2 regions of the Streptomyces sp. NBC_01520 genome follow, and region 2 is predicted to be linked to the other one. Evidence: predicted binding sites of a transcription regulator. Region 2 holds the regulator's gene; the other holds the start of a gene.

Region 1 (3,362 bases), 2.3 Mb from region 2:
GCGAGGCGCTCCTGGAGCTTCTCGCGGTCCCAGTCGGAGTCCGTGGACTCGATCTCGGCCTTGATCTGGTTGACGCGGCCCTTGACGTCGGCGGAGTCGCCGCCGCCGTCGACGATGGTCGTGTCGTCCTTGGAGACGGTGACGCGGCGGGCGGTGCCCAGCACGTCGAGACCGGCGCCGTCGAGCTTGAGGCCCACCTCTTCGGCGATGACGGTCGCACCGGTGAGGGTGGCGATGTCGCCGAGCATGGCCTTGCGGCGGTCACCGAAGCCCGGGGCCTTCACCGCGACGGCGTTGAAGGTGCCACGGATCTTGTTGACGACGAGGGTGGAGAGCGCCTCGCCCTCGACGTCCTCGGCGATGATCAGGAGCGGCTTGGAGGCGCCGGCCTGGATGACCTTCTCCAGCAGCGGGAGCAGCTCCTGGATGGAGCCGATCTTGCCCTGGTGGATCAGGATGTACGGGTCGTCGAGGACGGCCTCCATACGCTCCTGGTCGGTCACCATGTACGGGGACAGGTAGCCCTTGTCGAAGGCCATGCCCTCGGTGAACTCAAGGTCCAGACCGAAGGTGTTGGACTCCTCGACGGTGATGACACCGTCCTTGCCGACCTTGTCCATCGCGTCCGCGATGAGCTCGCCGACCTGGCTGTCCTGCGCGGAGAGCGCGGCCACGGCGGCGATGTCGGACTTGTCGTCGATCGGGCGGGCGGTCGCGAGGAGCTCCTCGGACACGGCCTTCACGGCGGCGTCGATGCCCTTCTTCAGGGCGGCCGGGGACGCGCCCGCGGCAACGTTGCGCAGACCCTCGCGGACGAGAGCCTGGGCGAGCACGGTGGCGGTGGTGGTGCCGTCACCCGCTACGTCGTTGGTCTTGGTCGCCACCTCCTTCACCAGCTGGGCACCGAGGTTCTCGTACGGGTCGTCGAGCTCGACCTCGCGCGCGATGGTGACACCGTCGTTGGTGATGGTGGGGGCGCCGAACTTCTTGTCGATGACGACGTTGCGGCCCTTCGGACCGATCGTCACCTTCACCGTGTCGGCAAGCTTGTTGACGCCGCGCTCAAGGGCGCGACGGGCGTCCTCGTCGAACTTCAGAATCTTCGCCATGGGCTGAGCTGTCCTCTCAAACGAACTGCGCCCCTCGCCGCCCGGCTAGTTATTTCGCAGGGGACCAGGGGCGCAGAACAGAAGCAAACGTGGGTGAATTACTTCTCGACGATCGCGAGAACGTCGCGCGCCGAGAGGACGAGGTACTCCTCGCCGTTGTACTTCACCTCGGTGCCGCCGTACTTGCTGTACAGAACGACATCGCCGGTCTTGACGTCGAGCGGAAGGCGCTCGCCGTTCTCGAAGCGGCCCGGGCCCACGGCCAGGACGACGCCCTCCTGGGGCTTCTCCTTGGCGGTGTCCGGAATGACCAGGCCGGAAGCCGTGGTCTGCTCGGCGTCGAGCGGCTGGACCACAATGCGGTCCTCGAGCGGCTTGATCGCAACCTTGGAGCTGGTGGTCGACACGATCCGGTCTCCCCCTTCGGAGATCTCACGGGGTTTAACAGTCTGTGGGTGGCGACCAGGTCGATCCGTCGTCGCGGGTGCCGGACCTGCCGTGTCGCACAGTGGTGCTGGCACTCTCCAGTGGGGAGTGCCAGACCTGAGACTATGACCGCGATTAGCACTCGGTCAAGCGGAGTGCCAATTCACCACCCTCGCGTGGCGCCCCGGGACCGGCGTACGCCCGGACAACGCGAGAGGGGGCCGCGGTGTTCCGGGCGGAGCGCGGTGCTCTCAGACGTAGTCCTCCAGCTTGGCCACGGCGTACCCCTTGTCCGTGATCGTCTTCATGACGCGGCGGACCATGTCGGTCATGGATCCCTCCCATGCCCCGGGTCCGCGGAAGTGGGTGAGGATGATGTCGCCGGGGTGCAGGTCCCGGTCCCGCTCGCGCCATTCCATGTGGTCGGGGAACGCCTCGGCCGCCCACAGGGGTACCGCCTCGATGCCGCAGGACCTGGCGATGCGCAGGGTGTCGCCGTCGTAGTTGCCGAACGGCGGCCTGAAGAGCGTGGGCCGCTTCCCGAAGTACTTCTCGATCTTGTCCTGCTCGCCGCAGATCTCCCGCCGCTGGTCGGCCCTGGAGAGCCCGGGCAGATAGCGGTGGTTGAGGGTGTGGTTGCTGAGGGTGACGCCGCGCGCCTGCATGTCCTTGAAGTAGCCGTAGTTGTCGCTGACCAGGTAGTCGCTGAGGAAGGCGCTGTACGGGATGTCCAGCTCCGTCATCATCTTCAGCAGTTCGGGGTCCTTCTCCGCGCCGTCGTCCATCGTCAGGAAGACGATCCGTTCCTCGGTCGGGACGGCGGTGAAGACCGGGGGCAGCGTGTCCCCGCCCTCGACCCCGAACCCCTCGCGGGTGGTGATGCGCGGCTTCTCCGCGGGCGGCGCCGGGGCGGTCAGCGGGACCTTCGCCAGCCCCCATTTCTTCGCGGCGGCCACCCGCGCGGCCTGCTGCCGTTTCAGCCGCTCGGCGCGGGCCTCCGCCGCACCGGCGGCGACTGCCGCCCCGGGCCGGCCGGCGGCCGGTTCGGCCCGCTGCCCCCGGTCCGCCCGACCGCCGTCCGCCCCTTCGGCGCACGCGGAGGCGACGGCGGCGACCAGCAGGGCCGCCAGAACCGCACGGACCGGCTTGTGCCGCTTCATAGCGGATTTTTCGTTTTGTCGTACTGGCTGCATGGCGCCGCATCCTGCCAGCCGGTCGGCGGACCCCCGCCCCGACACTTCCGGCGGGCCCGGCACGTCCCCCGGCTGGCTCACAATGGACCGGTGAACGCCCACCTCCCTGCGGACCCAGCAGACCCTTCCGACCCGCTCGCCGCATTCGCCGCCCTGCGTACCCCCGAGGGCGTGGCGCTGCTGGCGGAACTGCGCGACCACGACCCCGCCCAGGAGCTGGCCACGGCGACCCGGCTGCGTCGTACGCACCCGGCCGGACTGGTGTCGGCGGCGCTCGGCCAGGCGCGGCTGCGGCAGCGCGCGGTGGCGAAGTTCGGGGCGGCGGACGCGTACCGGATGTTCTTCACCCCGAACGGCGTGGAGCAGGCGACCCGGACCTCGGTCGCCACCTACCGCGCCGAGCGGTTCGCCGGGCTCGGCGTACGGAGCGTGGCCGACCTGTGCTGCGGGATCGGCGGCGACGCGATCGCGCTGGCCAGGGCGGGAATCTCGGTGCTGGCCGTGGACCGCGACCCGCTGACCGCGGAGGTCGCCCGCGCCAACGCCGCGGCGCTGGGCCTCCAGGACCTCGTCGAGGTGCGCTGCGCGGACGTCACGGAGATCGGCACGTCCGGGTACGACGCGGTCTTCGTCG
Region 2 (3,362 bases):
CCCGTCCGCCGTCTTGTAGCCGGCGGCCAGGAAGCCGAGCCCTCCGGCGTCGGCGACGGCCCCGACCAGCTGCGGGGAGGAGACACCGCCCGCCATCGGGGCCTGCACGATCGGATACCGGCAGAGATCGGTCAGCGCCAAGGACATGACGGCATCGTGCCACGTCCCGTGCGGGGCGCCGAATCAGCCGATCCGGCCGCCGAGGGGCGGGTCGCCACACGCCGCACCGCCCGCCGGTACGGGACCGGCGGGCGGTGCGGCGTGGACGTCGTCGTCGTGCGGGGTTCAGCGGCCGTTGAAGGCGTCCTTCAGCCGGGAGAACAGTCCCTGCTGGCCCGGCTGGAACTGGCCGGTGGGCCGTTCCTCGCCACGCAGCTTCGACAGCTCCCGCAGGAGGCGCTCCTGTTCGGGGTCCATCTTCGTCGGGGTCATGACCTCGACGTGGACGATCAGGTCACCGCGCCCGCCGCCGCGCAGATGCGTGATGCCGCGCCCGTGCAGCGGGACCGACTGGCCGGACTGGGTGCCCGGCCGGATGTCGATCTCCTCCAGCCCGTCCAGTGTCTCCAGCGGCACCTGGGTGCCGAGCGCGCCGGCCGTCATCGGGATGGTGACGGTGCAGTGCAGGTCGTCGCCGCGCCGTTGGAACACCGCGTGCGCCAACTCGTGGATCTCGACGTACAGATCGCCGGCCGGGCCGCCGCCGGGGCCGACCTCTCCCTCGCCCGCGAGCTGGATGCGGGTGCCGTTGTCGACACCTGCGGGGATCTTCACGGTGAGGGTGCGCCGCGAGCGGATGCGGCCGTCGCCGGCGCACTCGGGGCAGGGGGTCGGCACGACGGTGCCGAAGCCCTGGCACTGCGGGCAGGGTCGTGAGGTCATGACCTGGCCGAGGAAGGACCGGGTGACCTGGGAGACCTCGCCGCGGCCGCGGCACATGTCACAGGTCTGCGCGGAGGTGCCGGGTGCGGCGCCCTCGCCACTGCAGGTCGTACAGACGACCGCCGTGTCGACCTGGATGTCCTTGGTCGTGCCGAAGGCCGCCTCGTTGAGGTCGATCTCCAGCCGGATCATGGCGTCCTGGCCGCGCCGGGTCCGCGAACGGGGCCCGCGCTGGGCGGCGTTGCCGAAGAACGCGTCCATGATGTCGCTGAAGTTGCCGAAGCCGCCGGCTCCGAAACCGCCCGCGCCGCCACCGCCGGAGGCGGACAGCGGGTCGCCACCGAGGTCGTAGACCTGCTTCTTCTGCGGGTCCGACAGCACCTCGTAAGCGGCGTTGATCTCCTTGAACCGCTCCTGGGTCTTCGGGTCCGGGTTGACATCCGGGTGCAGCTCGCGGGCGAGCCTGCGGAATGCCTTCTTGATCTCGTCCTGAGATGCGTCGCGGCGCACGCCGAGTACGGCGTAGTAGTCCGTGGCCACTTACGACTCCGCCAGGATCTGTCCGACGTAACGTGCCACTGCGCGTACCGCTCCCATCGTTCCGGGGTAGTCCATGCGGGTCGGTCCGACCACGCCGAGTTTGGCGACTGCCTCGTCGCCCGAACCGTAGCCGACCGCGACGACGGACGTGGAGTTGAGGCCCTCGTGGGCGTTCTCGTGCCCGATCCGTACGGTCATGGCTGAGTCCGTGGCCTCACCGAGCAGCTTCAGCAGGACGACCTGTTCCTCCAGTGCTTCCAGCACCGGCCGGATCATCACAGGGAAGTCGTGCCCGAAGCGGGTGAGGTTGGAGGTGCCGCCGATCATCAGCCGCTCCTCCGTCTCTTCGACCAGAGTTTCGAGAAGGACGGAGAGCACCGTCGAGACGGTTCCCCGGTCCTCGTTCTCGAAGGACTCCGGCAGGTCCTGCACCAGTTGCGGAACGTCCGCGAAGCGGCGTCCGACGACCCGGCTGTTGAGCCGGGCCCGCAGATCGGCGAGAGAGGTCTCGCCGAACGGGGCGGGGCAGTCGATCATACGCTGTTCGACCCGGCCCGTATCCGTGATCAGTACGAGCATCAGACGGGCCGGAGCGAGCGAGAGCAGTTCCACGTGCCGCACCGTGGAACGGGTCAGCGAGGGGTACTGCACGACGGCGACCTGCCGGGTCAGCTGCGCGAGCAGCCGGACCGTGCGGCCCACGACGTCGTCGAGGTCGACCGCGCCGTCGAGGAAATTCTGAATGGCCCGGCGCTCCGGCGACGACAGGGGCTTGACGCCCGCGAGCTTGTCGACGAAGAGCCGGTATCCCTTGTCCGTCGGGATGCGCCCCGCACTGGTGTGCGGCTGGGCGATGAAGCCCTCGTCCTCCAGCACCGCCATGTCGTTGCGGACGGTGGCCGGGGAGACCCCGAGCCTGTGCCGCTCCGTGAGCGCCTTGGAGCCGACGGGCTCCTCGGTGCCGACATAGTCCTGGACGATGGCGCGCAGCACTTCGAGTCTGCGTTCGCTGAGCATCGCGCACACCTCCAGCTGTGGTTCTCCGGTGTCTGCCTGGCACTCTGTGTGTTCGAGTGCCAGCAATCCCCCCGGTCAGTGTACGGGGGCGGGGTGGGGCCGGGGCAAGGGCGACCGGCCATGCCGTGGCGGGAGTGCGCAGGCCGATGCCGATAGCGTCACCGTATGGACGTCTCTTGGGAAGACTTCGGCTGGGAGCGGTTGGGCAACGGTACGGGACGCCGACGCCTTCCCGTCTGGGACGCGACCGCCGCGCTGGTGGCCGGGGCGGACGGCGTGCTGCTCTACGACACCGGTTCGACGCTCCGCGAGGGGGCCGCGCTGAGGACTCAGGCGGAGGCCCTGTTCGGCCGGAGGGTGACGCATGTCGCACTGAGCCACCCCCATTTCGACCATGTGCTGGGCACCGCCGCGTTCGCCGGGGCGGAGGTCTACGGGGCGGTCGGCACGGCCGAGCTGCTGGGGCGGCACGGGGCGGCGGGGCTGCGCGCGGACGCGATGCGGCACGGGATGAGCGAGGAGGAAGCCACGGCGGCGACGGACGTGCTCGTGGCGCCGCACCACCAGGTGAGCGGGGAGTGGACGCTCGACCTGGGCGGCGGCCTCCAGGTGCTGCTGGCCAACGTGGGTCCCGGGCACACCGGCCACGACCTCGCGGTGCTGGTGCCGGGCTCCCCCGTCGTGGTCCTCTGCGGTGATCTGGTCGAGGAGTCCGGCGAGCCGCAGGCCGGCCCGGACGCGGTCCCTTCCCACTGGCCGGCCGCGCTGGACCGGCTGCTGGAGCTGGGCGGCGAGGACGCGTCGTACGTGCCGGGGCACGGGGCGGTGGTGGACGCCGCGTTCGTACGGGCGCAGCGCGACCGGCTGGCGGCCCGCTTCGGCGTGTCCTGAGCGGGTCGCCCTCTATCGTCGTGCCATGCGCA

What was found. Region 2 encodes HrcA, which represses chaperone genes, less so after heat shock. Its sites were predicted from a motif close to TTNGCACTCNGNNNNNCNGAGTGCNAA; they were not measured.
Region 1: the regulator HrcA is predicted to act here: its motif matches at 1,671-1,697, upstream of groES (co-chaperone GroES).

The regions. Positions count from the first base shown of each region.
Region 1 covers NZ_CP109404.1:4,856,433-4,859,794, reverse strand. Annotated here, with positions in the region: gene groL (chaperonin GroEL) at 1-1,109, opposite strand, end outside; gene groES (co-chaperone GroES) at 1,208-1,516, opposite strand; gene OG524_RS22230 (polysaccharide deacetylase family protein) at 1,787-2,695, opposite strand; gene OG524_RS22225 (THUMP-like domain-containing protein) at 2,819-3,362, shown strand, end outside.
Region 2 covers NZ_CP109404.1:2,584,922-2,588,283, forward strand. Annotated here, with positions in the region: gene OG524_RS11740 (nitronate monooxygenase) at 1-147, opposite strand, end outside; gene dnaJ (molecular chaperone DnaJ) at 286-1,422, opposite strand; gene hrcA (heat-inducible transcriptional repressor HrcA) at 1,423-2,439, opposite strand; gene OG524_RS11755 (MBL fold metallo-hydrolase) at 2,605-3,330, shown strand; gene OG524_RS11760 (DUF3097 domain-containing protein) at 3,356-3,362, shown strand, end outside.